4 regions of the Nocardioides sp. NPDC059952 genome follow, and region 3 is predicted to be linked to each of the others. Evidence: riboswitches for the same ligand, from Rfam matches in the RefSeq annotation. Region 3 holds a riboswitch; each other region holds the start of a gene.
The links. A riboswitch is a leader RNA that binds a small molecule or an ion and turns the genes downstream of it on or off. The one in region 3 is predicted to bind cobalamin.

Region 1 (7,671 bases), on a different contig from region 3:
TCGGTGTCGGCCAGTCGACGGGCGAGCTCGGGCTCGGGCAGCGTTCCCGGCAGGACCGTGAGCACGTCGGTCTGGCGCACCAGCGGGGTGGAGACCGCGGCGGTGGCGGCTGCGAAGGCAGGGATCCCGGGGACCACAGAGGTCTGGTAGATCTCCTTGAACCGGTCGTGGAGATACATCGAGGAGCCGTAGAAGAGCGGGTCGCCCTCGGCGAGCAGGACGACGTCGCGGCCGGCGTCGAGGTGAGCGGAGAGCCGGACCGCGCAGGACTCGTAGAACTCGGCCATCGCCCCGACATAGCCGCCCGGGTGCGAGGTGGTCCCGGTGGTGACCGGGTAGCGCAGCTCCTCCTCGATCGCCTCCGCTGGGATCAGGGACGACGCGATCCGGCGGGCGTGGGACTGCTTGCGCACCCCGGCGTGGTAGGCGACCACGGATGCCGCGCCGACGATCCGGGCGGCCTTGAGGGTGATCAGCTCGGGGTCGCCCGGGCCGATCCCGACGACGGTGAAGCTCCCACGGATCGGAGTGCTCATTCCTGCTCCTGGGCGAGTGCGTTGAGGGCGGAGGAGGTCATCGCGGAGCCGCCACGGCGACCCCGGACGGTGACGAAGGGGATGTCGATCCCGTGATCGGCGGCGAACGAGGCGAGCGCCTCCTTGGACTCGGCCGCGCCGATGAAGCCGACCGGACAGCCGACGATCGCGGCCGGCCGCGGGCCGCCGTCGAGGATCATCTCGAGCAGATGGAAGAGCGCCGTCGGGGCGTTGCCGATGGCGACCACCGCACCCTCGAGGTAGGGCTCCCACAGGGACAGCGCGGCGGCGGTGCGGGTCGTCCTCCACATCCGGGCCAGCTCCGGGACCCGGTCGTCACCGAGCATGCAGAGCACCTCGTTCTCGCGCGGGAGCCGGCTGCGCGTGACCCCGGTCGCGACCATCGTCGCGTCGCACAGGATCGGCGCCCCGGCCTCCAAGGCACCCCGCGCGGCTTTCACCAGGCCGGGGTGGATGTCCAGATCGGCGGCGAGGTCGACCTGCCCGCTGCCGTGGATCATCCGCACCGCGAGCCGCTCGGCGTCGGCCGGGACCGCGGAGAGGTCGGCCTCGCGCCGGATGGTCGCGAAGGAGTCGACGTAGATCGCCGGACCCTGGTCGATGTAGTCGTAGCGCCGGGTCGGACGGACCTGCGGTGAGGGCACGAGTACGCCGCGCCACGGCGTCACCACGAGCGATGGCGCCCGCTCGGCCAGCGCCGTGACCGCCGCCCGGTCCAGCGTCCCCTCGGCAAAGCCGACGTGCTCGCCGCCGGGCACCTCACCGAAGCCGAGCTCCGTGGCCGGCGCCGGCACCCGGGCGTCGGCCGCGACCGGCTCGACCATCGGTGCGTCGAGCTCGGCGACATGCCAGGGCGCGGACGGCCCCTCGCCGCGTACGTCCAGGAAGCGGGCAGCGAGCGAGACCAACCGGTAGGCGGCCTCGGCGAGCGGCACGACCGGCCCCCACGAGCCACCGACCCGGAGCTGACCCTCAGCCGCGGAGAGCGCCACCACGCCCAGGTCGCACTCCCGCGAGACCAGGTCGCCGCGGCCGTCGTCGAGCACGAAGAGGAACCGCCCCGGCAGCGCGGCCAGACGGGGCGAGGCGCACAGCAGCCGGTCCAGCGACGCCGCGACGCCGCGCAGGTCGGCCCGTCCGCCGGCGAGCCCGGTCTGCGGGGAGACCATCACGTTGCGTACGAGCTCATGGGTCTGCGCCGGCACCAGACCGGTCGCCTTCAGGGCGGTGAGTACCTCACCCGGGAGCGCGCCGTCGACGGAGGGCAGGCCGCGCACCTGCAGGTTGGCGCGGCCGGTGAGATGGATTCGTCCGTCGCCGTAGGTCTCCGCCACGGAGATCAGCGAGAGCAGCGCGGCGGAGGAGACGGACCCGCCGATCAGGCGCAGCCGCACCAGCAGGCCGTCCTCGGCCGCCCACGGACGACCGACTCCGGGGCACCGGTCGGTTCGGACTCGCGACATCAGGACACCTGCTCTGCGTCATGTGCCCTTGCGCGGGGCACGTGGTGACCTGGCGGCGGATGCCGCCAGAGCCAGCAGGTCTTCGGACTCGGAATCGATCGGAGCGGAGCGCCTTCCCGGAGCCAGGCTCCAGTGACTGCCCTCCTCGGAAGGAGTGCGTGCCCCGCCCGTCATCCTCACCGCTGCGCGTCAGTCCCGGACTTTCACCGGGTTCCCTGACCCCATCAGGCATGGAGTACGACTGGCAGGGCGAGACTACCCACTTGCGGACACGGCACCGAATTGCTCGCCCTCCGGCCGCCGGTTGTGCCAGGGTTCGCCTACTCGGAACCTCCCGGCGCCACCCCACAGATGGAGTCCCCCGTGACAGGCTCGGTTCATCGGCAGCTGCTCGTTCTCGCGCCCATCTCGGCGCTCGCACTCAGCCTGACGGCCTGCGCCACGACCTCGGAGTCGACGGTCTCGATCGGTCTGGTGGTGCCGACCTCCGGCGTCCACAAGTCGATCGGCACCGACATGTCCCGGGGCTTCGACCTCTACCTCGATCAGCACGGCGGGAAGCTCGGCGGCCGGCTGATCGACGTCGTCGAGGCCGACGAGGGCGACCGGACCGAGATCGGCGTCGCCGCGGTGACCAGGCTGATCCAGGACGACGAGGTCCAGGCGGTCGTCGGGGTGGTGAGCTCGGAGACGGCGCTGGCGGCCAAGGACGTGGCGATCAACAGCGAGACGCCGCTGATCGTGACCGGCGCCGGTGCCGACGGGTTCGCCGACGGGTCCGACTACCTGTGGCGTACGTCCTCGACCAACACGGACCTGGGCAGCGCGCTCGGGAAGGCGGTCGCCCAGGGAACCGACCGGGGCTCGGCGTACGTCATCGGCTCCGACGACGCAACCGGTCATGAGTTCTCCGACAGCTTCATGATCGCCCTCGAGGCGTCCGGCAGCACCGTGGCGGGTCAGAGCTACACCCCGGCGGGGGTGACCGAGGAGTGGTCGGGGCTCTTCGACAAGGTGGAGGAGTCGGGCGCGGACGCGATCTTCGCCGCCTATGCCGGGAAGGAGGCGGAGGCGTTCGTGACGCAGTACCGCGAGTCGGGTCTGGCCAAGCGAATCCGGCTCTACGGCCCGGGGTTCCTCACCGAGGGCGACGTGCTGTCCGCGCTGGGCGGCGCGGCATCCGGCGTGCGGACCGCGCTGCACTACAGCGACACGATGGACTCGCTGATGAACGACGCCTTCGTGAAGGACTACCGCAAGGCGTACGACGCCACCCCGACGGTCTACTCGGTGCAGGCCTACGACGCCGCGGCCGCGCTCGACAAGGCGCTCGGCCTCTCCGATGACGTCAACCGCAACGAGATCGCCGACTCCCTCGGGTCGGTCGGCACCATCGTCAGCCCCCGCGGGAACTGGTCCTTCGACCCCAACCACAACCCCGACCAGCCCTACTTCCTGCGGGTGGTCAGGGGCACTGCCGACGGCCCCCGCAACGTGGTCCTGCAGGAGATCACCTCACCGGGCAGCTGACTCCGACCGCAGCTCGGCCCGGGTCGCGGCCAGCTCCTCGCGTACGGCGGTGAGGTCCTCGCGCATCGAGGTGAGGACGGCCATCATCTCGGCGTCGGACTCCTCCTCGTGCTCGGCGAGGGTCTCGACGCTCTCCATGCCGGAGACGACCACGGCGAGGAAGAGATTGAGGACCGCGAAGGTCATCACCAGGATGAAGACGACGAAGAAGATCCAGGCGGAGGGGTCCTCGGCCATCACCTCGCGGGCGATGTCGGGCCAGGCCTCCCCGGTCATGGTCTGGAACAGCGTGAACGCACTGGTGCCGAGGTCGCCGAAGTACTCCGGAGCGATCGAGCCGTAGAGGTTGGTCGAGATGACCACCGCGACGTACATCATCAGCCCCAGCAGCCCAGCGACCGCGCCCATCCCCGGCACCGCTTTGATCAGGCCGTCGACGACGCGACGCATGGACGGGACCGAGTTGACCAGGCGCAGCACGCGCAGGATCCGCAGCGCCCGCAGCACCGACATCGGTCCGGTCGCTGGCACCAGCGCGATCGCGACGATCACGGTGTCGAAGATGTTCCACGGGTCGAGGAAGAACCTGGGGCCGTACGCCACCAGCCGCAGCACCAGCTCGACGACGAAGACCCCGAGGAGCACGCTGTCGAGCAGCGCCAGCTCGTGGGCGAGATGTTCGGGGACCATCGTCTCCACGCCGAGGACCACCGCGTTGAGGATGATCACCCCGATGATCACCTTCTGAAAGGTGTCGTCATCGACCAGCGCGCGGATCCGCCCGCGCACCGAGATGTCTTCCGAACCCATGTTCGCTTCGTCCTCCTGTGACCCGTGACAGCGGCCGGAGCCTAGCTGGTCGCCAGGTGGACGGCGAGGCCGAGGCCGGCGAGACCGACCAGCCAGCGCAGCGGGCGCTCGGGGGCGACCCGGACGATCGCCGGCCCCAGGAAGCCGCCGATCACGGCACCCGCTCCGAGGGCGATCGCGGCCGGCCAGCTCACTGGAGCGAAGAAGACGTACGCGATCGCGGCAGTGCCGTTGGCCACGCCGGTGGCGACGTTCTTGACCGCGTTGGTGATCGCGAGGGCCTCGGTGCGCTCGAGCACGAGGACGGCCAGCGCGATGATCCCGACGCCGGCGCCGAAGTAGCCGCCGTAGATGCCGAGCACGAACACGATGACGCCCCAGCCGAACCCGCGGGCCAGGGTACGTCGCTCCTCGACACCTGCCGGGGACGCCTGCCGTGGTGGCCGCGCGGCTGCGCGGGCCGCGGCCCAGGCCCGGATCCGGTCGCGGAGCAGCAGGAGCACCGCCCCGGCGCCGACGAGCCAGGGCACCACCGTCTCGAACGCCTCGGCCGGCGTGGTGAGCAGAAGAGCAGCGCCGACTGCTCCGCCGAGGAAGGAGGCCAGGGCCAGCCAGGCGATCCTTCTGCCCTGGCCGCGCAGCTCGCGCCGCGACCCTGCGATGGTGCCGCCGGTGACGCCGAACATGGCCACCGTGTTGGTGACGTTGGCGACGACCGGCGGCAGCCCCGCGGCCAGCAGGGAGGGGTAGCTGACCAGCGAGGCCAGACCGGCCACCGAACCGGTCAGGCCCGCGCCGACGCCGGCGAGCAGGAGCCAGGCGAGCTCGGCGCTCACCGGGCCGACACTCGCGCTGCCTCCGCGCTCACCGGACCAGGCACGGGCGCTTGGGGTCGAACGTCCACCCCGGCACCAGGTACTGCATGGCGACGCCGTCGTCACGTACGCCGAGCCCGTGCTCGAGGTAGAGCTCGTGCGCGGCCGCGACCCGGTCGTGGTCGAGCCGGATCCCGAGCCCGGGCGCGTCCGGGACCGCGACTGCACCGTCGCGGATCTCCAGCGGAGACTCGGTCAGACCCTGGCCGTCCTGCCAGATCCAGTGGGTGTCCAGCGCGGTGATCTCCCCCGGCGCGGCGGCGCCGACGTGGGTGAACATGGCCAGTGAGACGTCGAAGTGGTTGTTGGAGTGGGAACCCCAGGTCAGCCCGAAGTCGTGGCACATCTGGGCGACGCGGACGGAGCCGGACATGGTCCAGAAGTGCGGGTCTGCGAGAGGGATGTCGACGGCGTTGGTGCGGATCGCGTGGGACATCTGGCGCCAGTCGGTGGCGATCATGTTGGTCGCGGTACGCAGCCCGGTGGCGCGCTTGAACTCGGCCATGATCTCGCGCCCCGAGTAGCCGCCCTCGGCGCCGCAGGGGTCCTCGGCGTACGCGAGCACGTCGTCCTTGCCCTCGAGGAGCCGGACCGCGTCGGCGAGCAGCCAGCCACCGTTGGGGTCGAGGGTGATCCGGGCGTCGGGGAACCGCTCATGGAGCGCGGTCACCGCAGCGACCTCCTCCTCACCGGCGAGGACACCGCCCTTGAGCTTGAAGTCGGCGAAGCCGTAGCGGGCCTGAGCGGCCTCGGCGAGACGTACGACGGCCTCGGGGGTCAGCGCGACCTCCCTGCGGACGCGGTCCCACTCGTCGGCGGCGTCCGGCTCCCGCAGGTAGGGCAGGTCGGTCTTGTCGGGGTCACCGACGTAGAAGAGGTAGCCGAGCATCGGCACGCTCTCGCGCTGCTGGCCGTCGCCGAGCAGCTCGGCGACCGGAACGCCCTGGGCCTGACCTGCGAGATCGAGGAGCGCGGACTCCAGCGCGGTGACGGCGTGGACGGTCGTACGCAGGTCGAAGGTCTGGGCCCCGCGACCGCCGGCGTCGCGGTCGGCGAAGCGCTCCGCGACCTGCCGCAGCAGGGTGCGGTAGCGGGTGACCGGTTGCCCCACGAGCAGCTCGGCAGCCTCCTCGATGGTGCGGCGGATCGGCTCGCCGCCCGGGACCTCGCCGACGCCCTCGCGGCCCTCGGAGTCGGTGAGGATCGCGATGTTGCGGGTGAAGAACGGCGCGTGTGCGCCGCTGAGGTTGAGCAGCATCGAGTCGTGGCCCGCAACCGGGACGACCTCGACCTTCCCAATGGTGGGCACAGTGGTGGTGAGGCTCATGGCAGCTGCAGCTCGCCGTCGACGCGGCGGGCGAGGTGCCACGGGTTGTCGTCGCGTACGGCCTCCGGGAGGAGGGCGGCAGGTACGTCCTGGTAGGCGACAGGGCGCTGGAAGCGCTCGATCGCGAGGCTGCCGACCGAGGTGGTGCGGGAGTCGGAGGTGGCCGGGAACGGGCCGCCGTGGACCATCGCGTGGCCCACCTCGACGCCCGTGGGCCAGCCGTTGAAGAGGATCCGTCCGGCCTTGACCTCGAGCGCGGAGACGACCTGCGCCGCCGCCTCGTTGTCGGCTTCGGTGGCGTGGACGGTCGCGGTGAGCTGGCCCTCGAGAGAGGCCAGGCTGGGCAGCAGGTCCTCGACGGAGTCGAAGCGGACGACGACGCCGGAGGCACCGAAGACCTCGTCGGTCACGCCGGCGAGGCGGGCGGCCTCGACGATCTGGGGCGCGGGGGCGTCGGTCTCCCCGGCGGTGCCCTCGCCGACGACGGTCACGCCGTCGGTGGCGCGGAGGGCGGCGGTGCCCTTCTCGTAGGCGGCGGCGATGCCGGAGGTCAGCATGGTCGCGCCGATGGCCTCGGCGGTGGCCCGGCCGGCGGCGGCCAGGAAGGCGTCCCCCGCCTCGCTCTTCGGGAGGAAGAGCAGGCCGGGGTTGGTGCAGAACTGGCCGGAGCCGAGGGTCAGCGAGCCGACGTAGGCGGCGGCGAGCGCATCTGTGTCGCCCTCGAGAGCCCCGGGAAGGATGACGACCGGGTTGATCGAGGACATCTCGGCGTAGACCGGGATCGGTTCGGGCCGGGCCGCCGCAGCCGCGGCGATCGCCAGCCCGCCGCCGCGGGAGCCGGTGAAGCCGACGGCCTTGATCCGCGGGTCGACCACGAGGGCCTGGCCGAGCTCGATGCCGCCCTTGAAGTCGGTGTCGAGGAGGAAGGAGAAGGTGCCGGCGTGCAGCCCGGCCTTCTCGACCGCGCGGGTGATGGCCTGCGCGACCAGGTAACCGGTGAGCGGGTGCGCCGGGTGGCCCTTGACCACCACGGGGCAGCCCGCGGCCAGCGCCGAGGCGGTGTCGCCGCCGGCGGTGGAGAAGGCGAGCGGGAAGTTGCTGGCACCGAA
Region 2 (7,671 bases), on a different contig from region 3:
TCAAAGTAGGGGTTGCCGAGGTTCTTCGGGATGAAGGTGATGCTGCTGGTGTCGCCGCCACCCTCTCCATCGCTACCGCTGTCGCTACCGCCGCCACAGGCGGACAGGGCGAGGCCGAGGGCCGCAACGATGGCGACGGCACTGCCTGCGCGTCGGAACTTGCTGGTCATGTCTCTCACTCCGATTTCTTTGAGTTCTTAGAGGATGGTTCGTCCGAGCTGTGTTGCCGGCGATAGGTGCCGACGATGCGGCCGGTCCAGCCGAGAACGCTGGCCGCGATGACTGCTGCGATGAGAAGTACGCCGGTGATGATCTGGATGAGGTTGGCGCTGGTCCCGTCGAGGCGGAGCGCGCTGCCGATCGTCCCGATCAGGACGACGCCGGCGATGACGCCGGGGATCGCACCCCGGCCACCGAAGATGGACACCCCGCCGAGCAGCACCGCCGCGATGACCTGGAGCTCCATACCGGTGGCGTTGTCGCCCCGCGCGCTGCCGTAGCGCAGCGTGAAGTAGATGCCCGCCAACCCCGAGACCAGCCCGCTGAGCGTGAACAGGATCAGCTTCGTACGGTCGACGTTGACGCCGGAGAAGCGGGCCGCGTCCTTGCTGAGACCGGCCGCGAAGATGCCGCGCCCGAAGGGGGTGAAGTGCAGGACCACGGCGAAGATCAGGATCAGGACGACCAGCGGGATCGTCATCAGCGGGATCTGGGAGTCGCCGATCCGGGCCTGGACGAGGTCTTGCCAGGAGTCGGGCCAGTCGGTGATCGCGGTGGTGCCGAGCGCTCCGACCGCGATGCCGCGGAAGAGCGCCATGGTGCCGATCGTGACGGCCAGCGACGGCAGCCCGTAGCGGGTGACGAGCACGCCGTTGAGCGCTCCCGCGACCGCGCAGGCGAGCAGGGCGAGCACCATCGCGGCGACCATCGGCAGGCCCTCGCGGTGCAGCACCCCGAACAGGACGCTGGAGAGTCCGACGACGCTGGCCACCGACAGGTCGATCTCGCCCGTGATGATGATCAGCGTCATCGGCAGCGCGATGAGCAGGATCGGCGCGATGTCGAGGACCAGGAAGTAGACCGTGATCGGGTCGGAGAAGTTGAGGATCGCGATCGAGGCGTACGTCCACACGACGACGAGCAGGGCGATGATCGCCGTGTCCCTGGTCATCAGGGTGCGCTGCCACCACGGCTTGGCGTGGGCGGCGTACGTCCTCGTCGGCGCCTTCTCAGAGGCAAGGAGGCTCATGCCGCCACCTCCGTCGAGGGGAACGAAGCGTACGGACGTGGCGGCCTGAGGCTTGTTGCCGTTCGCTGGCGCTCACTCATGATTCTTCCCTCTCTGCGAGGAGCTTGTCGTGCTGACGGCGCGCGAAGTAGCGGTCCAGGACGATCGCGCCGATGATCAGCGCGCCGACCACGGCCTGCTGCCAGAAGTCGGGGATGCCCAGGACCGGGAGCGCCCGGTTGATGGTGGTGAGGAGGTACGCCCCCAGCGCCGCCCCGAGGACGGTGCCGCTGCCACCGAAGATGGCCACACCGCCGACGACCGCGGCGCCGACCGCCTCGAGCTCGATGCCCTGGCCGACACCGGAGCTGATGGTGCCGTAGCGGGAGACGTACAGGATCCCGGCGAGGCCGGCGAGCGCACCCGAAGTGGCGAACGCCTGCAGGACCCGGCGCTTGTCGCGCAGCCCGTAGAGCGTGGCGGCGTCGGGGTCGGAGCCGATCGCGTAGAACTCGCGGCCGGCGCGCGTGGAACGCATCAGGTAGATCACGACGGCCAGCAGCGCGAACGAGATCCAGGCGAGGTTGGGGATGAACAGGAACGACCCGGTGCCGAAGTCGAGCAGCCCGGGCGGGATGTCGGAGGCGTTGATCCGGTCGCTGCCGGCCCACTCGAGCATGATCCCGCGGTAGACGTAGAGCGTGCCGAGGGTGATGACCAGCGCCGGCACCTTGGCGAAGGCGACCAGCGCCCCGTTGACCAGGCCGAGCACGGCGCCCGCGGCGACGGCGATCAGGACGACCACGATCACCGGGAGCCCGGTGTCGAGGAAGAGCCGGCCGGCGAGGTAGGCGGTGAGGCCCAGCGTCGAGCCGACGCTGAGGTCGACGTTGCGGGTGATGATCACCATCGCCTGGCCGATCGCCAGGCAGACGAGGATCGCGGGGGTCAGGGTGAGGTCGCGCCAGCCGTCCGTGCTGAACAGGAAGTTGGGGTTGACCGCAGTGGTCACCACGAGCAGGAGGATGAAGGCGATGGCGATGCCGGTCTCGCGCTGCTTGAGAAGCCAGGTCAGCCGGTTGGCTGCTCGGTGGCGTGGCTGCGGCGCGGCCGGAGCGGGCGCGTCGAGCGTGGTGGTCATGATGCCTCGCTGATGTTCAGGGTGGCGGAGTGGTGGGCCGTCGCCGCGCGCATGACGGCCTCGGGGGTCGCCTCCTCGCGGCTCAGCTCGGCCGTCTGGTGGCCCTCGCTGAGAACGATCACCCGGTCGGCCATGCCGAGCACCTCGGGGAGCTCGGAGGAGATCATCAGGATCCCGAGCCCCTCCTGGGCCAGGGACGAGAGCAGCCGGTGGACCTCGGACTTGGTGCCGACGTCGATGCCCCGGGTGGGCTCGTCGATGATCAGCACCTTCGGCCGGGTCGAGAGCCACTTGGCCAGGACGACCTTCTGCTGGTTGCCGCCCGAGAGGGTGCCGGCCAGGGTGTCGAGCGTCGCGGCCTTGACCTCGAGCCGGGCGGCCCAGTCGGCGGCCGAGCGGTTCTCGATACCGCTGCTGATCAGCCCGGTGCGAGCGAGCCGGCCACTCATCGGCAGCGTGATGTTGCGCGAGATCGGTGCGTCCAGGACGAGACCGTGCTGACGACGGTCCTCGGGGACGAACGCCAGACCCATCTCGATCGCCCGCCTCGGGTCACCCGGCGGGACCGGGCGTCCGTCGAGGACGACCTCGCCGCTCTCGTAGGGGTCGACGCCGAAGATCGCCTGCGCGACCTCGCTGCGCCCGGCACCGACGAGGCCCGCCAGGCCGACGATCTCACCTTCGCGGACGGTCAGGCTGATGTCCTGGAACAGTCCCGTGCGGGTGAGGCCCGTGACCTCGAGCAGTGGCTTGCCGACCGTGGCCTCGAGCTTGGGGTAGAGGTCGGAGACCTCGCGTCCCACGAGCCGCTGGACGATCTCGTCCTCGGTGACCTCGGAGATGGGGTCGGTGGAGATGTAGGCGCCGTCGCGCATCACGGTGATCGTGTCGCACAGCGCGAACACCTCGTCGAAGCGGTGCGAGATGAAGACGACGGCGCAGCCCTGGTCGCGCAGCGTGCGCGCCACGGTCATCAGCCGGTCGACCTCGTTGCCCGAGAGGGCAGCGGTCGGCTCGTCCATGATCAAGACCTTGGCGTCGAGCGAGAGCGCCTTGGCGATCTCGATCAGCTGCTGGTCGGCGATGGAGAGGCCTTCGGTCGGCCGGTCGGGCTCGATCGGGACGCCGAGCCGGGCGAAGAGCTCGACGACCTCGGTGCGCATCGCGGCGCGGTCGATCTTGCCCCAGCGGTTGGTCGGCTGGCGCCCCATGAAGATGTTCTCGGTGACGGAGAGGTCGGGGAAGAGGGTCGGCTCCTGGTAGATGACCGCGACCCCGGCCTGCTTGGCGTCGGCGGTGTTGCGGAAGTCGACCTGCTCCCCGGCGAGCAGGTAGTCGCCGGCGTCACGACGGTAGAGCCCGGCGACGATCTTGACCAGGGTCGACTTCCCGGCTCCGTTCTCCCCCACGAGCGCGTGGATGGATCCGGCCTCGACCCGGAGGCTTCCGGACCGGAGGGCGCGTACGGGGCCGAACGACTTGGCCACGTCCCGCAGCTCCAGTGCGGCGGGTGTGTCCGGCATGGGCAGCTCCTCGAATTGAAAGGTTTCAAGCCTGGTTTACGCTAGTGATGGCAATCACATACGTCAACACTCTGAGGCCGCTAATTTGAGCGAGATCCGGACTTTGTCATCAGACCGTGTCGGCGCCGGCCTGTCTCCAGGCGGGAATCCCACCGCGTCAGACGGCGTTCAGAGCCCTATGCACGCACTCTGGGTATGGGCACATCCGCACTCGGCATCACTCAACGGACGGCTGCGTGAGGTCGGCATGAACGCCCTCGGCGCGGACGGCTGGAGCGTCGATGAGATCGACCTCTATCGAGAAGGTTTCAATCCACTTCTGGTGGAGCGCGGCGAGGCTGACGTACGCCACCACCAGGACCGGCTGCGGGAGGCCGATCTGCTGGTCGTGCAGTTCCCGCTGTGGTGGTATTCGGTGCCGGCCATCCTCAAGGGCTGGATCGACCGCGTCTTCGAGTCGGGGTTCGCCTTCGACGTACCGGATCCGGAGACCGGCAAGCCGCTCAAGTACGGTAAGGGCGGCCTGGTCGGCAAGCGCGCGCTGACCGTCGTCACCGCCGGCGACCGGGCCGCGACCCTCGGTCCGCGTGGGATCAGCGGCGACATCGAGGACGTCCTGTGGCCCCTGCTGCACGGCACGTTCTGGTACACCGGGATGGACCCGCTGCGGCCGCACCTGATCACCGACGCCGACACCATGAACCCGCAGCTCATGGCTCGGATCGAGGCCGACCTGACCGTACGTCTCGAGGGCGTGATGAGGGAGCCGCGGATCGACTACCGGCCGATGGCCGAGGAGCACTACGACCACACGATCAGGCTCCACGACTCGGTCGCGCCCGGGGAGGACGGGCTGAGCGCCCATCGCGAGGGCTGAGGCCCCGCGCGGGCGGAGTCGCCTGCTACGGTCTTCTGGCCAGCCGCTCGGGACGTAGTCCCGGCACGGGAACCCGGTGAGAGTCCGGGACTGACGCGCAGCGGTGTGGGTGACGGACGGGACACTGTGCCACTGGGCCCTCGGGCCTGGGAAGGCGTCTCGCGCCGGTCGATCCCGAGTCCGAAGACCTGCTGGCCCTGCAGCACACCGCTGCCGGTCAGCACGGGCGACGCGCACCAGCCCGCGACCCGCTCGAGGACCGACGTGCACCCCTCCCGCACCATCCGAACTCTCACCGCGAGCACCGTTCTGGTGCTCGGCTCGACGCTGGCCGGCTGCGCCGCCGACCAGCCCTCCGGGACACAGCAGGCGGCCGCCGGCACCGCCGGCTTCCCGATCACCCTGACCAACTGCGGCCGCGAGATGACCCTCGATGCACCTCCCGAGCGTGTCGTCTCGCTCAACCAGGGCTCCACGGAGATCCTGCTCTCGCTCGGCCTGGCCGACCGTGTCGTCGGCTCCGCGACCTGGACCGACCCGGTGCTCGACTCGCTGGCCGCGGCCAACGAGGACGTGCCTCGGCTGGCCGAGAACGCGCCCTCCTACGAGCGCGTCCTGGAGACCGAGCCGGACTTCGTCACGGCCTCCTTCGCCAGCACTCTGGGCGAGGGCGGGGTGACCACACCCGAGAACCTGGAGAAGCTCGGCGTGGGCTCCTACCTCTCCCCCGCCGAGTGCCTCAAGGACAACGAGGGCGACGACGACGGCACCCGCCACGACGCCCTCGAGATCGAGACCATCCTCGGCGAGATCACCGACCTGGCGCGGATCTTCGGCGTCCCCGAGCGGGGCGAGGAGCTCGTCGCCGACCTGTCCCGGCGGCTCGAGAACGCCGAGAGCGAGGCACCGGCCGGAGACGTCAGCGCGATGTACTGGTTCGCCAACTCGGAGTCGCCCTACCTGGCCGGCTGCTGCGGCGGCCCCGGGATCATCGGGCGCACCCTCGGCGTGGAGAACGTCTTCGACGACACCACCGACGAATGGCCGCAGATCAACTGGGAGACCGTCGCCGAGCGCAACCCCGACGTCATCGTCCTCGGCGACCTGACCCGCAAGAGCCAGACCGCCGAGACCGCCCGCGCGAAGATCGACTACCTGAAGACCAACCCGGTCACGTCGCAGATGGAGGCGGTGAAGAACGACCGCTTCGTGACTCTCTCCGGCGCCGAGCTCAACCCGTCGATCCGCACCGTCTACGCCGTCGAGAACGTCGCCGAGCAGCTCGCCGACCTCGGCCTATGAGACTGCGTACGCCGGGCTCCGATCAGCCGAAGCGTCACCCCGGTCGGCCGACTTGGCACGGCGATGACGTCTCGGCCGACGTACGTGACATCTCGACCGACGCGGGCGACGTCTCGGCCGACGGACGTGACGCCTCGGCGATCGGGGTCACCGGCGTCCTGCTGGTCGCGCCCTTGGTGGTGCTGGCCTCGGTCGCGGGGGCGATCACCGTCGGGCCATCCGACCTGAGCGTCACCGACGTCTACCGGGTCGTGGCTGACCGGGTCGGCCTCGGCTCTTCCGGCCTCACCCTGCTCCAGCAGAGCATCGTGTGGGACCTGCGGCTGCCACGTACGCTGCTGGCGGGGATATGCGGAGCGGGACTGGCGATCTGCGGGGTGATCCTGCAGTCGCTGCTGCGCAACCCGCTCGCCGACCCGTTCGTGCTCGGCATCTCCTCAGGAGCCTCGACCGGCGCGGTCTCGATCGTCGTGCTGGGCGTCGGATCGGGCGCGATCGGGCTCTCCACCGGGGCGTTCGCGGGAGCGCTCGTCTCGTTCGCACTCGTGCTGCTGCTGGCCTCGCTCGCCGGCGGCACCACCGACCGGCTGGTCCTGGCCGGCATCGCCGCCACCCAGCTCTTCTCGGCGCTCACCTCGTTCATCGTGTTCACCGCGGCCGACGCCGAGCAGACGCGCGGGGTGCTGTTCTGGCTGCTCGGGTCGCTCTCCTCGGCGAGCTGGACCGACGTCCTGGTCTGCGGGGTGATCGTGCTCGGCGGGCTGCTCTGCTGCGTCGCGGGCGCCGGCTGGCTGGACGCGTTCGCCTTCGGCAACGACGCGGCGGCCTCCCTCGGAGTCGACGTCGGCCGGATCCGGGCGGTGCTCCTGGTGCTGACGGCGCTGATGACGGCCGTCATCGTGTCCACCTCGGGCGCGATCGGCTTCGTCGGGCTGGTGCTGCCGCACCTGGCACGCGCACTGGTCGGCCCCGGACACCGGCTGCTGCTCCCGGCGACCGCGCTGCTCGGCGCGATCTTCCTGATCTGGGTCGACACCGCGGCCCGGACCGTGATCGACCCCGAGGAGCTCCCGGTCGGGGTGGCGACCGCGCTGGTCGGGGTGCCCGCCTTCGCCCTGGTGCTGATGAGGGCCCGCCGATGAGCGAGCGTCAGCGAGCGACCCGTCAGCCTGTCATCGGGTCGCGTCCGTATTCTGGCGCTTGCGCTACGGAGGCGGCCCGATGACGGCGCTCGAGGCAGGGCGGGTCCGATGGGCTCCCCGTGGGCGCCTCGTCGTCGACGACGTCTCCCTCCAGGTCGAGGACGGCGTCACCGTCGGGCTGCTCGGGCCCAACGGTTCCGGGAAGTCCTCGCTGATCCGCATCCTGGCGGGGCTGCGGCCCGCGGACTCCGGGGACGTGCTGCTCGACGGCAGCCCGCTCGCCGGCATGTCCCGGCGCCGGCTGGCGCGACGGCTCGCGGTCGTCGAGCAGGAGCCGGCGACCAGCCAGGACCTACGGGTACGCGACGTCGTCGCGCTCGGCCGGATCCCGCACCGCCCGGCCTGGGCGCCCGACAGCGCCCACGACCGCGCCGTCATCGTGGAGGCGGCCACCCACG
Region 3 (7,671 bases):
GCCGGGGTGGCTGGACCAGGCGCTCCACGAGTCGCTGGCGTCGACCGCCTATCCCGACGAGGAGCCGGCGCGCGCGGCGCTGGCGAAGCACCACGGGCGCGACCGCGACGAGGTCCTTCCGACGGCGGGGGCGGCGGAGGCGTTCACGCTGGTCGCGCGAGCCAGGACGTGGCGGAAACCGGTCGTCGTCCACCCGCAGTTCACCGAGCCCCACGCGGCGCTGGAGCAGGCGGGCCACCGAGTCACCGAGGTGCGCCTCCGCCACGAGGACGGGTTCACCCTCGACCCGGCCGCGGTGCCCGAGGACGCGGACCTGGTCGTCGTCGGCAACCCGACCAACCCCACCGGCGTACTCCATCCCGCCGAGATCCTCCGCGCCCTCCTCCGACCCGGTCGGCTGGTCGTGGTCGACGAGGCCTTCATGGACGCGGTCCCCGGCGAGCCCGAGACGCTCACCGGCGAGCACGCCGAGGGCCTGCTGGTGATCCGCAGCCTCACCAAGCACTGGTCGATCCCGGGGGTCCGCGCGGGCTACGTCGTCGGCGACGCCACCGCGATCAGCGACCTGGAGGCGGTACGCACCCCGTGGTCGGTCTCGGCCACCGCCGCCGCCGCGATGCTCGCCTGCGCGACCGAGCGGGCGAGCGCCGAGGCCCGCGAGCGCGCCGAGCGGATCACAGCCTGGCGCAGCCACCTCGAGGCCGGCCTGCGTGACCAGGAGATCGAGTACGTCGCCTCGACCGCCTCCTTCGTCCTGGCCCGCCCTGGCGCCGGGGTCCGTGAGGCCCTGCGCGAGCGGGGCATCGCCGTACGCCGCGCCGACACCTTCCCCGGGCTCGGCCCGGACTGGGTGCGGATCGCGGTGCGCCCGCAGGAGCCGACCGACCAGCTCCTGGCCGCCCTGCGGAAGACCAGGGGAGCAGGGTGAGCCCGCGGGCGATCGGGATCCTCGCCGGCTTCGCGCTCGACCGCCTGCTGGGCGACCCACGGCGCTACCACCCGGTCGCCGGGTTCGGCATGGTCGCGATGCGGGCCGAACAGACGTGGTACGCCGACGACCGGGCCCGCGGCGTGCTCCACACCGCGACCCTGGTCGGCGGAGCGGTCGCCCTCGGCGCCGCCGCGGAGCGGCTCGCTCCCGGCCGGGCCGGGAAGACCCTGGTGACCGCGGCAGCCACCTGGGCGGTCCTGGGCGGCCGCTCGCTGGAGCGCGAGGCCCTCGCCGTCCACGAACATCTCGACCGCGGTGACCTCCCCGCCGCGCGGCAGCGGCTGACCCACCTCGTCGGCCGCGACACCGACGAGCTCGACGCCTCCGAGGTCTCCCGGGCCGTCGTCGAGAGCGTCGCCGAGAACACCTCCGACGCGGTGGTCGCGCCCCTGGTGTGGGGTGCCGTCGCGGGCGTACCCGGCCTGCTCGGCTACCGAGCCGCCAACACCCTGGACGCGATGGTCGGGCACCACAACGACCGCTACGAGCACTTCGGCTGGGCCAGCGCCCGCCTCGACGACCTGCTCAACCTGCCCGGCTCCCGGCTCTCCGGCCTGCTCACCCTGGCCGCCGCGCCCTCGCGCGCGAAGCAGGCGTGGACGGCCTGGCGCCGCGACGCCGCGCAGCACCCGAGCCCGAACGCCGGCGTCGTCGAGGCGTCCTTCGCCGGCGCCCTCGACATCCGTCTCGGCGGTACGAACCGCTATTACGGCAACCGGATCGAGCACCGCGCGGTGATGGGCGACGGCCGCGACGCCGCCCCCGCCGACGTCGTCAGTGCCACCACGCTGGCCCGCAGGGTCGGCATCGGCGCGGCCCTGGTCGCGGCGGCGTACGCCGTCATCGTTCAGCGCCCGTGACGGAAGGCCCGCGCCAGGACCGCGGGCGGAGCAACGGCGATGCCCGGCCCGCCGGCGCGGGTCCACTCGGCCAGGGCGTCAGCGACCCGGGTCGACCCGGCCCGGGCGACCCAGACCGGCCGCGCCCCGCGCTGCCGGCCCTCGGGTGAGGGGCCGACGACCACGACATCGGCGCGCTCACACGGGCCGAGGCAGTCGGCGACGCGTACCGTCGCCGACTCCCCGGCCGCCGCGTTCAGCGTCGTGAGCACGGCCGCGTGGTCCACCCCGGGCGACTTCCGCTCGGACCCGCAGCAGCAACCGCGGCATACGGTCAGCGTCGGCCGCCCGAGGGCCGGGTCGCTCATCCTTCGCAGGCCTCGCAGTCCGGGCCGTTCTCGATCGCACAGACCGCGGCGTCGCTCCAGTCGTCCCAGGTCAGGTCGTCGATGGCGTCGGTGGCCTCGGTGGTCGGGTTCTCGTTCATGCTCATGCCTCTCCGTCGAACTGGGTCAGTTGGTGCGGTTCTGCTTGCTGGCCTGGATCCCGGCCCGCGAGCGCAGGTAGTACAGGCTCTTGATGTTCGGGTCGAGCAGCGCGAGCTTGTGGATCTTGCTGATGTATTGAGGTGTCGCGTCGGCCTGGAAGAACAGGTTCAGCGACTGCGACTGATCGATGTAGGCCTGGCGGTCCGAGGCCCGGGCGAGCAGGATCTCCTGGTCGATCTCGTAGCCGGTCTTGAAGACGTCCTTCTCGTGCTCGTCGAGCCAGGTGACGTGCTGCACGGAACCGCCGTTGTCGATGATGTCGGAGATGTGCTCCTGGTCGTAGACGCCGCGCTCCTTCATCACCTCGACGAGGTTCTGGTTGGCTCGCGGCATCTCACCGGCCGAGGTGGTCTGGTTCCAGACGTTGGCGACGTACGGCTCGATGCCCTGGCTGGTGCCGCCGACGATCACCGCGGTGCTCATCGTCGGCGCGATCGCCATCAGGTGGGAGTTGCGTCGCCCGACGCACCACTCCGGGATGCCCGCGGCCGCGCCCATCCACCGCGACGCGGCGTCGGCACGCGCGGAGATGTGCTCGAAGATGTCCTTGTTGAGCGCCGCCGCCTTGTCGGACTCGAACGGCACCCGCTGATTCTGCAGGTAGTCGTGGTAGCCCATCACGCCGAGCCCCAGGCTGCGGGCCTTCTCGGTGTAGCGCACGGCCCGCTCCAGACCACGGATCGTGCGGGCCTTGCGCAGGAACGCCTCGGCGACCGCGTCCAGGAAGACGGTCGCGACGTACGCCGTGTCCTGGTCCTTCCACTCGTCATAGGTCGAGAGGTTCAGTGAGGAGAGCACGCAGGTGTAGGAGTGGTCCTCGTCGGAGAAGAGGGTGATCTCCGAGCACAGGTTGGAGGCCTTGTTCTCCAGCCCGTTGGCCTTGTAGGACTCGGTCTGGGCCGCGTTGACGGTGTCGACCTTCCAGATGTAGCCCTTGCCGAGCACCACCCGGATCTTCAGCACCCGCTGGTAGCGCTCGAGCGCGTCCTTGTCGCCGGCCAGCATCCGGTCGATGAACGCCTGGCTGAAGATCCAGCCGATGTTCTTGTTGGCCGGCTCGCGGAAGATCAGGTCGGCGAGCTCGTAGAAGTCCGGGTGGTCCACCGGCAGGTAGCCCGCCCAGGAGCCGCGCCGGGTGGCGCCCTGGCTGATCTGGTTGGTCATCTCCACGAAGTTGCAGAAGACCGGGACCACGCCGTTGGCCTTGCCGTTGTCTGAGAACTTCGCGCCCCGGGGCCGGACGTCGCCGAGGTACGCCGAGGTGCCGAACCCGTTCTGCGACAGGATCGCGGCCTCCTTGAGGGTCTCGTAGAAGCCCCACACCGAGTCCTCCACGTAGGAGCCCTCGCACGAGACCGGCAGGCCGCGGTCGGTGCCCAGGTTGGAGAGCACCGGCGTCGACGGCGAGAGCCAGCCGTTCCAGATCGCCTCGAAGAACGGCTCCTGCCAGGAGACGCCGTCCTCGCGGGGGTACATCTCGTCGGCGAGGTCGCCGGCGGTGGCCGCGATGGTCTCGTAGCGCTCCCGGACGCTCTGGTCGGCCACGGTGTACTTGGCCTTGAACATCGCGTAGCCCGCGGTGGTCATGAAGGCGGGCACGGTGCCCGAAGCCTGCAGCGCCTTGCGCTCGGCAGAGAGTGCTTCCCAGCTGTTGTCACTCATCAGGCTGTTACTCATTAGAAGCTGAACTCCGTCTCGCCGATGTTGCGGTTGTATTCGTTGCCGGTGACCTGGAAGAAGTCGTGGAACTGGGTGCCGTTGATGCCGCTGTAGAACCACTCGGCGATCGGGTTGTCCTCGACCCTGAACAGCGGCTCCATCCGCATGTTCTCCAGCGTCATGTCGACCCGGGACTTCACGAAGGCCTCCAGGTCGGCCTGGTCGATGCCGGTGATGGGCCCGTGGGCGAAGAGCATCTCGACGATCCGGGCCTCGTGGGCGTAGAGGTGCTCGGCGACGCCGCGGACGCGCTCGAACAGGTCGGAGCGCTCGGCCTCGAACTTGTCGGCCGGGACGGTGGCGGCGTACTCGTCCAGGGTGGTGTTGAACAGCCAGGCGCCGCCGGTGGCGTGCAGGTTCTCGTCGCGGGCGGAGAAGTTGATGCCGCTGATCACGTTCTGCAGCAGGTTCTTCCCGCCGGACTGGAAGTGCTTGAGGAAGGCGAAGTTGGAGTAGAGGACGCAGTTCTCCATCAGCGTGAAGACGCTCAGCGCGTAGAGCAGGTCCTCGTCGGCGATCGCGTCCCACACGAAGGCGATCCGCTCGGCCAGCACCGGGTCGTTCTTGTAGGAGTCGTAGAACTCCTCGGTGTCGATCATCAGGGTCTTGTTGAGCTTGGCGTAGAACGGCGCGTGCATGTTCAGCTCGGCGAACGAGAAGGCGTTGGTCATCATCTGGACCTCAGGCCGCGGGAAGGAGTGGAAGAGCCGGTCGCCCCACACCTCGCCGCCGAGGATCAGCTCGTAGATGGTGAACAGCTTCAGCGTCGTCTTGACCGCGGCCTGCTCGGCGTCGGTCATGTTGACCAGGAAGTCCTGCTTGTCGTTCTCGACCGGGATCTCCTCGGCCGTCCAGAAGATGCTCCGCTGCTTCTTGGCCAGGTCCTCGGCCATCGGATAGTCGAAGACGTACGCCGACTTCTCCGTGCGGATCGGTAGACCCTCGGTGTCGATCAAGCCCCATGCCCCCTTGTTCAGGCGAGCCCCGCGGCCCGCTGGATGTCTCGTGCATCCGTGCCGGGGCAGGAGAGGACGGCGTCGTACGCGCTCGATCCCCTGACCTTCCCTCGAGGTCGCGGACCCCACCATGAGGTGGGCACTGGCAGGTCTTCGGACTCGTGGGCGTCATCGTGCTCGGTCCTAGTGGCCGTCGCTTCCCAGGGGCATGGCTTGCTCCCAGTGCTTCGTGACGGCGGTCGTTCCCACTCACCGCTGCGGGGCAGTCCCGGACTCACACCGGGTTCCCTCTTGCCTCTCCCGCCCCGTCGCCGAGGAAGGAGAACCAGCTGCGAGGACCACTATATGCGGGAATTACACCAATGCAACTTCCTAGATCTTGTGCTTCGCCGTGTCGTCGGAAACATCCCCGGCACCGGTTCGACGACCCGTGCTAGCCTCGGCGCCGAGTCGAACGCATCCTGACGGATGCCAGGGAACTCCGGTGTGAATCCGGGACTGGCGCGCAGCGGTGAGGGCGACGGCGATGCTGAGAAGCCACTGGGGACGAGTCCCTGGGAAGGCGGCCTCGCCGGGTGAACCCGAGTCCGAAAACCTGTCGGCTCAGATGTACGTCACGGCCCTCGCGACCAGGGTCCAGAGGACCTGAGAGGCCGACCGCCGTGGAAGACCGTGCCCGTGATCGCGCCCGTGCTCGTGCCGGGAGGCGACGCGTCCCGTTCCTACCGCTGGTGGCCGGGTTGCTGCTCGCCTCGGCGCTGAGCGTGGTGGCGTCCCTGGCGTTCGGCTCCGAGCACATCCCGCTGACCGAGGTCGTCGCCACGGTCACCGACCGGCTCGAGGGGGAGGCCACCGGGAGATGGGACGTGATCGTGTGGGAGCTGCGGCTGCCGCGCGCGCTGATGGCGCTCGTCGTGGGCGCCGGGCTGGCCGTCGCCGGCGCCGGCATGCAGACCCTGGTACGCAACCCGCTGGCCGACCCGTTCCTGCTCGGCATCAGCTCCGGTGCAGCCGTGGGGGCGACGGCGGCGATCACCACCGGCGCCCTGGTCGGCTTCGGGATCTACGCGGTCTCGACCGGTGCCCTGCTCGGGGCGATCGGGGCAGCGCTGCTGGTCTGGCTGGTGGCGACCGCGCAGGGCGGACTGACCCCGATCCGGCTGGTGCTCTCCGGGGTGGTGCTCTCCTCGGGGCTCTCCGCGATCGCCTCCTTCCTGGTCTTCGCCAGCGACGACCCGCGGGCCGCGAACTCGGTGATGTTCTGGATGCTCGGCAGCGTCGGCGGCGCCAGCTGGGAGAAGCTGTGGGTGCCTGCGGTCGTCGGTCTCGTGCTTGCCGCCGGGATGCTGGCGCTGCACCGGTGGCTGGACGCGCTCGCCGCCGGGCCGGAGACCGCGGCAGCGCTCGGCGTCAACGTCGCGGCGCTGCGCGGCACCCTGTTCGTCGGCCTCTCGGTGCTGGTCGGGGTGCTGGTCGCGGTGAGCGGCGGGATCGGGTTCGTCGGCCTGATCGTGCCGCACGCCGCCAGGCTGCTCGTCGGGGCCCGGCACCGGGTGGTGCTCCCGGTCGCGGCGCTGGGCGGCGGGCTCTTCCTGCTGTGGGTCGACGTGCTCGCGCGGATGGTGGCCCGACCGCAGGAGATCCCGCTGGGGGTGGTCACCGGCGTCGTCGGTGCACCGCTCTTCCTGCTGCTGATGGGCCGGAGCCGCTACCGGTTCGGCGGTGCTCGATGAGTGGGCGCGGCGGCGCGGGGCCGGTGCTGCGGCTGCGCGGGGTCGGGGCCCGTTTGGGCGAGCGTGAGGTGCTGCGCGATGTCGACCTCGACGTACCTGCGGGGACCAGCCTCGGGATCGTGGGCGTGAACGGGGTGGGGAAGTCGACGCTGCTGCGCATCCTGGCCGGCGTACTGCGGCCGAGCACGGGGCAGGCCCAGCTCGCCGACGACTCCGGTCGGCTCCAGGAGATCTCCCGGATCGGCTCGCGCGAACGCGCCCGCCGGCTTGCGTACGTCCCCCAGGAGGAGGTCGCCTCGGCCGAGCTGCTCGTCGGCGAGATGGTGGCGCTGGGCCGGGTGCCGCGCACCCGGCCGTGGTCGCGAGGCGGACGGCAGGAGCGCGAGATCGTCCGGGCCGCGCTCGATGCCGTCGGCCTGGCCGACCGTATCGACGACCCCTGCGACCGCCTCTCCGGCGGCGAGCGGCGCCGGGCGGTGCTCGCCCGCGGCCTCGCCCAGGAGAGCCCGGTGATGCTCCTGGACGAGCCCACGAACCATCTCGACGTCGCCTGGCAGCTGCGGCTGCTGCGGACGGTCGCCGACCGGGCCGAGACCCTGGTCGCGACGATCCACGACCTCGACCTGGCGCTGCGTTCCTTCGACCAGCTGGCGGTTCTCGGCCGGCCGCGGGGCAGCGATCCCGACAGCGGCCCGGCGACCGTCGTCGCCCACGGGCCGCCGGCCGAGGTGCTCGACACCATCCGCGTCGATCTCCACTTCGGCGTCGGCTCCGTCCAGGTGCCCCACCCGCACCTGGACCAGCCCCATCTGCTCATCCACCCCCGGAAGGACCACTCGGCATGACCTCTCTCCCGACCATCCCCGTACGTCGCGGCGGCCTCGC
Region 4 (6,535 bases), on a different contig from region 3:
CGGCTCGACCGACGGGGTCGGCTCGACCGACGGGGTCGGCTCGACCAGCGGGGGCGTCGGCTCGATCAGCGACCGATCGAGCGGCGAAGGCGCGCGAGGCTTCGGCGAAGCGGCGAGCAAGGTGGGGATGGCCGGCCCAGTGCACGTGGAGGTACGACGCGTGGACCGTGTCGCTGCTGAAGCCGGTCGGCATCTCGTCGACGGTCCATGCCGCCTGGGTCCCGGCCGGGGGCGAGGTGGTGGTGCGGTGGAACTCGTGGCCGGTGACCTGCTCGCCGGCGCGGGTGAGCAGGGAGTCGGAGGCAGCGGTGGCCACCGGGTAGCGAAGCGTGAGTCGCTCGCTCATCGCGGCGTGGGCGGGGATGGCGCCGGCCATTGATACGCCGTCGAGGGACTCGGCCAGATAGAGCAGACCTGCGCACTCGGCGACGGTCGGGGTCCCGGCCTCGACGGCGGCCCGCAGATCACGGAGGAGGCTGTGGTTGGCGGCGAGGTCGGCGGCGTACATCTCCGGGAAGCCTCCACCCAGGTAGATCCCGCTCGTCCCCTCGGGAAGCGCGGGATCGGTGAGCGGGTCGAAGGAGCGTACGTCGCAGCCTGCCGCCTCCAGGAGCTCCTCGGTCTCGGGGTAGCGGAACGTGAACGCCCGCCCACCCGCGACCGCGATCACGGGGCGCACTGTGTTGGTCTCGACACGCCTCCGCCTTGCGGCTCCGGCGGCTCGACCAGCGGTCGCATCGTCGTCTCCGCGCAACGCCGCCAACGGATCCCACGGAGAAGCCTCGAGCCCCGGCGCCGAGCGGGCGAGGTCGAGGAGGGCGGGGAGGTCGAGGTGGGCGGCGACCTGCTCACCCAGCCGCTCGATCAGCGCGACCGACTCGTCGCGCTCGGCGACGGGGACGAGACCCAGGTGGCGGGAGGGGGAGGCGAGCGACTCATCACGCGGCAGCATGCCGAGCACCGGCAGCCCGAGACCGTCCAGCGCTCGCCGGATCTCCTCGGCGTTCCGCCCAGGAGAGCAGCGGTTGAGCACGACTCCCCCGATGCGTACGGACGGGTCGAAGGCGGCCATCCCGGCTGCGATCGCGGCGGCGGAGCGGGACATCCGGGCGACGTCGAGGACCAGGACCACCGGCGAGGACGTCAGCGAGGAGACATGGGCGGTGGAGGCGAAGCCGTCGGTGCCGAGGCGGCCGTCGTAGAGGCCCATGACACCTTCGATGATCGCCACGTCCGCCCCGGCGGCGCCGTGGAGGAGCAGCGGCACGACCCTCGACTCCCCGACCAGGTGAGGGTCGAGGTTTCGCCCCGGCCGCCCGGTGGCGAGCGCGTGGTAGCCCGGGTCGATGTAGTCCGGGCCGACCTTGTGACCGCTGACCTCGTGCCCGGCGGAACGCAGCGCCGCCATCAGGCCGGTGGCGATCGTCGTCTTCCCCGACCCGGTCGAGGGAGCAGCGACCACCAGCCGGGGCAGGGTCACCATTCGATGCCCCGCTGGCCCTTCTGGCCGGCGTCCATCGGGTGCTTGATCTTGGTCATCTCGGTGACCAGGTCCGCCACCTCGAGCACGGCGGGGTCGGCATCGCGGCCGGTGATCACGACGTGCTGGCGCCCCGGCCGCTCGGAGAGCACGGAGGCGACCTCGGCGGCGTCGACCCAGCCCCACTTGATCGGGTAGGTGAACTCGTCGAGGACCAGCAGGTCGTACGTCTCCGCGGCCAGGCACCGCTTGATCTCGGCCCAGCCCTCGGCGGCGGCCGCGGCGTGGTCCTCGGCCTCCCCCTGCTTGCGCGACCAGGACCAGCCGGAGCCCATCTTGTGCCAGTCGACCGGCCCACCCTCGCCGGTCTCCTCGTGCAGCTTCCCGAGGCGCTCGAGCACGGTCTGCTCGCCGATGCGCCACTTGGCCGACTTCACGAACTGGAAGACCCCGATCCGCCAGCCCTGGTTCCAGCCGCGCAGCGCGAGCCCGAAGGCGGCGGTCGACTTCCCCTTGCCCGGCCCGGTGTGGACCATCACCAGCGGCCGGTTGCGGCGCTGGCGGGTGGTGAGCCCGTCGTCGGGTACGTTCAGCGGCTGTCCCTTGGGCATCAGGCTGCTCCCTTCCCGCTGGTGGTGTAGCCGTGCACCGCGGAGGTCAGCGCCTCGGCGCTCACCTCGGCGACCGGCACGTGCTCGGCGCCCAGGTGCTCGGCCAACTGGCGGGCCAGCCCGAGCCGCATCGGCCCGCTCTCGGAGTCGATGACGACGGTCGTGACACCCAGGCTGGCGACGTACGCGGCGGCCTGCTGCGATCGCCTGACGGCGTCCTTGCCGTGGGCCTGCGCAGTTTTTTGGGACGAGTTCGCGCGGCCGTCGGTGACGACCACCAGCAACGGCCGCAGATCGGGGTCGCGCAGGTGCTCGCGCTGGAGCACGCGGGCGGCCTCGAGGAGGCCTTCGGCCAGCGGCGTACGTCCTCCGGCGGGGATCTCGTCGAGACGGACCGCCGCGAGGTCGACCGAGCTCGTCGGCGGCAGCACCAGCTCGGCGCCCTCGCCGCGGAACGTGATCATCCCGACCTTGTCGCGGCGCCGGTAGGCGTCCAGCAGCAGCGAGAGGACCGCGGCCTTGACCTGCGCCATCCGCTTGCGCGCGGCCATCGAGCCGGAGGCGTCCACGCAGAAGAGCACCAGGTTGGCCTCGCGGCCCTCGCGAATCGCGGTCCGCAGGTCCTCGGAGCGCAGCTCGACCTTGGCCGAGGTGCGCGAGCGGACCGCCTGCTTGCCTGCTGCCGCCTTGAGCGTCTCGACGAGGTGGAGTGATCCGCGGGTGCTGACGCTGGCGCCGATCCGGCGGCCGCTGCTGCCGATCGCCTTGCTCCGGCCGCCGGTGCGGCCCGTACCCAGGCCGGTCACGGTCAGGAGGCGGGGGCGGTAGGCCGGGGCTGCGGCGGTGACGGACTCGCCTGCGGGAGCGGAGGGAGTCTGTGGCTGGCCGGGTGCGTCATCGGCTGTGTTGGTTTCGACACCGCTCGCTTCGCTCGCGGGCTCAACCGACGGTGGCTGATCGGTCGAGCCGTCCCCATCGCTGGTCGAGCCGCCGGAGCCGCTAGGCGGAGGCGTGTCGAGACCAACAGAATCGTCAGCGCCACCTTCATTCGAGTCCCCGCCCTCCGGCGGCTCGGGCGGCAGCTCGTCGTCGCCGAGGATGCGGTCGAGCAGGTCCTCGTCCAGCCCAGGAGCGTCGAACGGGTTGCGCCGGCGCCGGTGCGGCAAGGCGAGCAGGGCGGCGCGGCGGATGTCGGCGCGGGTGACCTCGGAGCGCCCGGCCCAGGCCGCGTGTGCGACCGCGGTGCGGGCGGTGACGATGTCGGCGCGCAGCCCGTCGACCTCGAACGCCGCGCAGATCTCGGCGATCTTGAGCAGCCCCGGTGCGGTGAGCCGGACCTTCCCGACGAGGGCACGCGCGGTGGAGACCCGAGCAGTCAGGTCGCGCTCGGCGGCCAGATAGCGCTCGACGAACCCGGGCGCGTCCAGGTCGAAGGCCATCCGACGGCGTACGACCTCCGCCCGAAGGGAAGGATCCCGGGGGGCGGCGACCTCGACGGTGAGCCCGAAGCGGTCCAGCAGCTGCGGGCGCAGCTCGCCCTCCTCGGGGTTCATGGTGCCGATCAGTACGAACCGGGCGGCGTGCTCGACCGAGACGCCGTCCCGCTCGACGCTGACCCGGCCCATCGCCGCCGCGTCCAGCAGCAGGTCGACGAGGTGGTCGTGGAGCAGGTTGACCTCGTCGACGTAGAGCAGGCCGCGGTGTGCCCGCGCGAGCAGCCCCGGCTCGAACTCGACCGCGCCGCGCGACAGCGCGCTCTCCAGATGGAGCGAGCCGACGACGCGGTCCTCGGTGGCCCCGACCGGGAGCTCGACCAGCCGCACCGGCCGGCTCTCCACGACGGCGGCGGACCCGAAGGGACCGTCCGGCGACTCCGCGGAGGGGTCGGCGGGGTCGATCGAGAACCTGTCCCCGGCGTAGACCGAGATCGAGGGCAGCACGGCCGCCAGACCGCGTACGGCCGTCGACTTCGCGGTCCCCTTCTCGCCACGGACCAGTACCCCGCCGATCTCCGGGGAGATGGTGGTCAGCACGAGCGCGAGGCCCATGTCGTCGAGGTCGTCCGCCTGGCAGCCGAGGACGGCAGAAAATGGGTAGTGCACCGGCATGAGAGGCTCCCGCTCCCTATCGCGTTGGATGGATGGACGCGAGGCCGGTCTTCGGACTTGTCGAGTCCCCGTGAGGGGGCTCGATTCACCGCAGCGGGCCTGTGCCGGAATCTCACCGGCTTCCCAGATTCTCCCCAGTCGGGGCACCTCGCGCCTGTGCGGTCACTGTAGCGTCTGGCCTCATGATCGTCGTGGTGGGCATCGGTGCCGGAGGTTGGGACGAGATCCCCGTACGTCACCAGCAGCTGATCCGGGAGTCCGCCGTCCTCCTCGGCGGCAAGCGTCATCTCGACCTCGTCCCGGACGTCCCCGGCCAGCGGCGCGAGCCCTGGCCCTCCCCGCTGCGCGAGGGCCTCCCGGCGCTGCTCGACGGCATCGGGGACGCGGTCGCCCTGGCTTCGGGTGACCCGCTGGTCTCTGGCATCGGCACGACGCTGATCACGCTCCTCGGCCGGGAGAACGTACGCATCGAGCCGGCCGTCTCCTCCGTCGCCCTCGCCCGCGCCCGGATGGGCTGGGCGGCCGAGACGTGCGTGGTCGTCAGCCTCGTCGGCCGCGACGTGTCGCTGGTCGCGCGCGAGCTCGCTCCCGGCCGCCGGATCCTGGCCCTCTCCGCCGACGAGGCGACCCCCGCCTCGGTCGCGATCCTCCTGGCCAAAGCCGGTTTCGGGGCCTCCACCATGACCGTGCTGGGAGAGCTGGGAGCGGACACGGAGAGCGCCCGGACCGCGACCGCCTCGACCTGGACGGGCGAGTCACCCCGGCTCAACATCGTGGCGATCGAGTGCGCCGGGGCATCCCTCTACGGCTGGTCCACCGGCCTCCCCGACGAAGCCTTCGAGAACGACGGCCAGCTGACCAAGCGGGACCTGCGGGCCTCGGCCCTGGCCCGCCTGGCGCCGGCTCCTGGGGAGCACCTGTGGGACGTGGGTGCCGGTGCCGGCTCGGTCGGGATCGAGTGGATGCGGGCGCATCCGACCTGCACCACGACCGCGATCGAAGGCAGCTCCGAGCGGGCGGCCAGGATCGCCCGCAACGCCGCCCGGCTCGGGGTTCCGGGACTGAGCGTGGTCGAGGGCCGTGCACCCGATGCCCTGGCCGGCCTCCCTGCCCCGGATGCGATCTTCATCGGCGGCGGCGCGACCCGCCCCGGCGTGCTCGACACCTGCCTCGCCGCCCTGCGCCCCGGCGGGCGCCTGGTGGTCCACGGCGTCACCCTGGAGACCGAGCAGCTCCTGGCGCGACAGCACGCCGAGCTGGGCGGCGAGCTGACCCGGATCTCGGTGGAGTCCGTCGACGCGATCGGCACCTTCCGCGGCTGGGCACCCCAGCGCACGGTCGTGCATTGGTCCTACAGCGCGCGTCAGCACTCGCGAGGTGTCGATCCGGTCAGTGGCCCGGAGATACTGACGGACTAGCCGAACTTCTCCTCGTGGACCACCGTCGAGAGCGGCGAGCGGTGGCGCCAGCCGAAGCGCTCCAGGTCGGGGACGTCGGGGAGGTCGGCGACGGGCCCGACGCAGAGCCAGGCGACGGGACGTACGCCCTCGGGCATGCCGACCAGGTCCCGCAGGAACTCCTCACGGTAGAAGCTGACCCAGCCGACGCCGAGTCCTTCGGCTGTGGCCGCGAGCCAGAGGTTCTGGATGGCGCAGACGACTGAGTAGAGGCCGGCGTCGGCGATGGCGTGGCGGCCGAGGACGTTGGGGCCGCCGCGGGTCGGGTCGTAGCCGACCACGATGCCCAGCCCGGACTCGCGGATGCCCTCGATCTTGATCCGGGAGAAGGTCTCGGCCCGCTCGCCGGCCAGGGTCGCGGCGAAGGTGTCGCGCTCGGTCGCGACGTGGGCGTGGAAGCGCTCGAGGCGGTCGGCGTCGCGTACGAGCACGAAGTCCCAGGGCTGCGACATGCCGACGCTCGGGGCGGCGTGGGCTGCGGAGAGGAGCCGCTCCAGAACGTCCGGAGCGACCGGCTCGCCGGTGAACTCCGCGCGCGTGTCCCGGCGGCGGTTGATGGCGTCGTAGAGGTCCATCAGGCACGCGCCTCCAGGTTTCGCGGGCGGGCCGCGTCGTAGAGGAACGACTCGCCCCCGTCGCGGGCCAGCGCGGGCCCGGCGAGGATCACAGCGGCCTGTCGCAGGCCGGCCTCCTCGACGGCGTCGCCGATCGTGGAGACCGTCCCGCGCAGGACCAGCTCGTCGGGCTGGCTGGCACGGTAGACGACCACGACCGGGCACTCGGGGCCGTAGTAGGGCAACAGCTCGGCCATCAGCTCGCGGGTGCGCCGGATCGCGAGGTGGAGCACGAGCGTGGCGCCGGTCGCGGCGTACGCGGCCA

Region 1: another riboswitch for cobalamin. It lies ahead of ACFV9G_RS21355 (nitrite reductase); the one in region 3 lies ahead of ACFV9G_RS24330 (FecCD family ABC transporter permease).
Region 2: another riboswitch for cobalamin. It lies ahead of ACFV9G_RS29090 (ABC transporter substrate-binding protein); the one in region 3 lies ahead of ACFV9G_RS24330 (FecCD family ABC transporter permease).
Region 4: another riboswitch for cobalamin. It lies ahead of ACFV9G_RS21325 (VWA domain-containing protein); the one in region 3 lies ahead of ACFV9G_RS24330 (FecCD family ABC transporter permease).

The regions. Positions count from the first base shown of each region.
Region 1 is NZ_JBHWLY010000054.1:8,114-15,784, forward strand. It holds gene cobJ (precorrin-3B C(17)-methyltransferase) at 1-536, opposite strand, end outside; gene ACFV9G_RS21350 (precorrin-8X methylmutase) at 533-1,201, opposite strand; partial or broken gene ACFV9G_RS21355 (nitrite reductase) at 1,832-2,020, opposite strand; cobalamin riboswitch at 2,076-2,281, opposite strand; gene ACFV9G_RS21360 (ABC transporter substrate-binding protein) at 2,384-3,550, shown strand; gene ACFV9G_RS21365 (ion transporter) at 3,536-4,360, opposite strand; gene ACFV9G_RS21370 (sulfite exporter TauE/SafE family protein) at 4,402-5,196, opposite strand; gene ACFV9G_RS21375 (enolase C-terminal domain-like protein) at 5,225-6,562, opposite strand; gene ACFV9G_RS21380 (aldehyde dehydrogenase (NADP(+))) at 6,559-7,671, opposite strand, start outside.
Region 2 is NZ_JBHWLY010000121.1:1,137-8,807, reverse strand. It holds gene rhaS (rhamnose ABC transporter substrate-binding protein) at 1-170, opposite strand, end outside; gene ACFV9G_RS29110 (ABC transporter permease) at 176-1,249, opposite strand; gene ACFV9G_RS29105 (ABC transporter permease) at 1,326-2,369, opposite strand; gene ACFV9G_RS29100 (sugar ABC transporter ATP-binding protein) at 2,366-3,892, opposite strand; gene ACFV9G_RS29095 (NAD(P)H-dependent oxidoreductase) at 4,071-4,769, shown strand; cobalamin riboswitch at 4,793-4,980, shown strand; gene ACFV9G_RS29090 (ABC transporter substrate-binding protein) at 5,034-6,071, shown strand; gene ACFV9G_RS29085 (FecCD family ABC transporter permease) at 6,068-7,213, shown strand; gene ACFV9G_RS29080 (ABC transporter ATP-binding protein) at 7,293-7,671, shown strand, end outside.
Region 3 is NZ_JBHWLY010000072.1:242-7,912, forward strand. It holds partial or broken gene cobC (Rv2231c family pyridoxal phosphate-dependent protein CobC) at 1-928, shown strand, start outside; gene ACFV9G_RS24305 (cobalamin biosynthesis protein) at 925-1,851, shown strand; gene ACFV9G_RS24310 ((2Fe-2S) ferredoxin domain-containing protein) at 1,839-2,198, opposite strand; gene ACFV9G_RS24315 (hypothetical protein) at 2,195-2,323, opposite strand; gene ACFV9G_RS24320 (ribonucleotide reductase N-terminal alpha domain-containing protein) at 2,343-4,040, opposite strand; gene ACFV9G_RS24325 (ribonucleotide-diphosphate reductase subunit beta) at 4,055-5,053, opposite strand; cobalamin riboswitch at 5,180-5,398, opposite strand; cobalamin riboswitch at 5,483-5,671, shown strand; gene ACFV9G_RS24330 (FecCD family ABC transporter permease) at 5,782-6,786, shown strand; gene ACFV9G_RS24335 (ABC transporter ATP-binding protein) at 6,783-7,631, shown strand; gene ACFV9G_RS24340 (ABC transporter substrate-binding protein) at 7,628-7,671, shown strand, end outside.
Region 4 is NZ_JBHWLY010000054.1:105-6,639, forward strand. It holds partial or broken gene ACFV9G_RS21315 (cobyrinate a,c-diamide synthase) at 1-1,483, opposite strand, end outside; gene cobO (cob(I)yrinic acid a,c-diamide adenosyltransferase) at 1,477-2,091, opposite strand; gene ACFV9G_RS21325 (VWA domain-containing protein) at 2,091-4,199, opposite strand; cobalamin riboswitch at 4,224-4,365, opposite strand; gene cbiE (precorrin-6y C5,15-methyltransferase (decarboxylating) subunit CbiE) at 4,382-5,617, shown strand; gene bluB (5,6-dimethylbenzimidazole synthase) at 5,614-6,231, opposite strand; gene cobM (precorrin-4 C(11)-methyltransferase) at 6,231-6,535, opposite strand, start outside.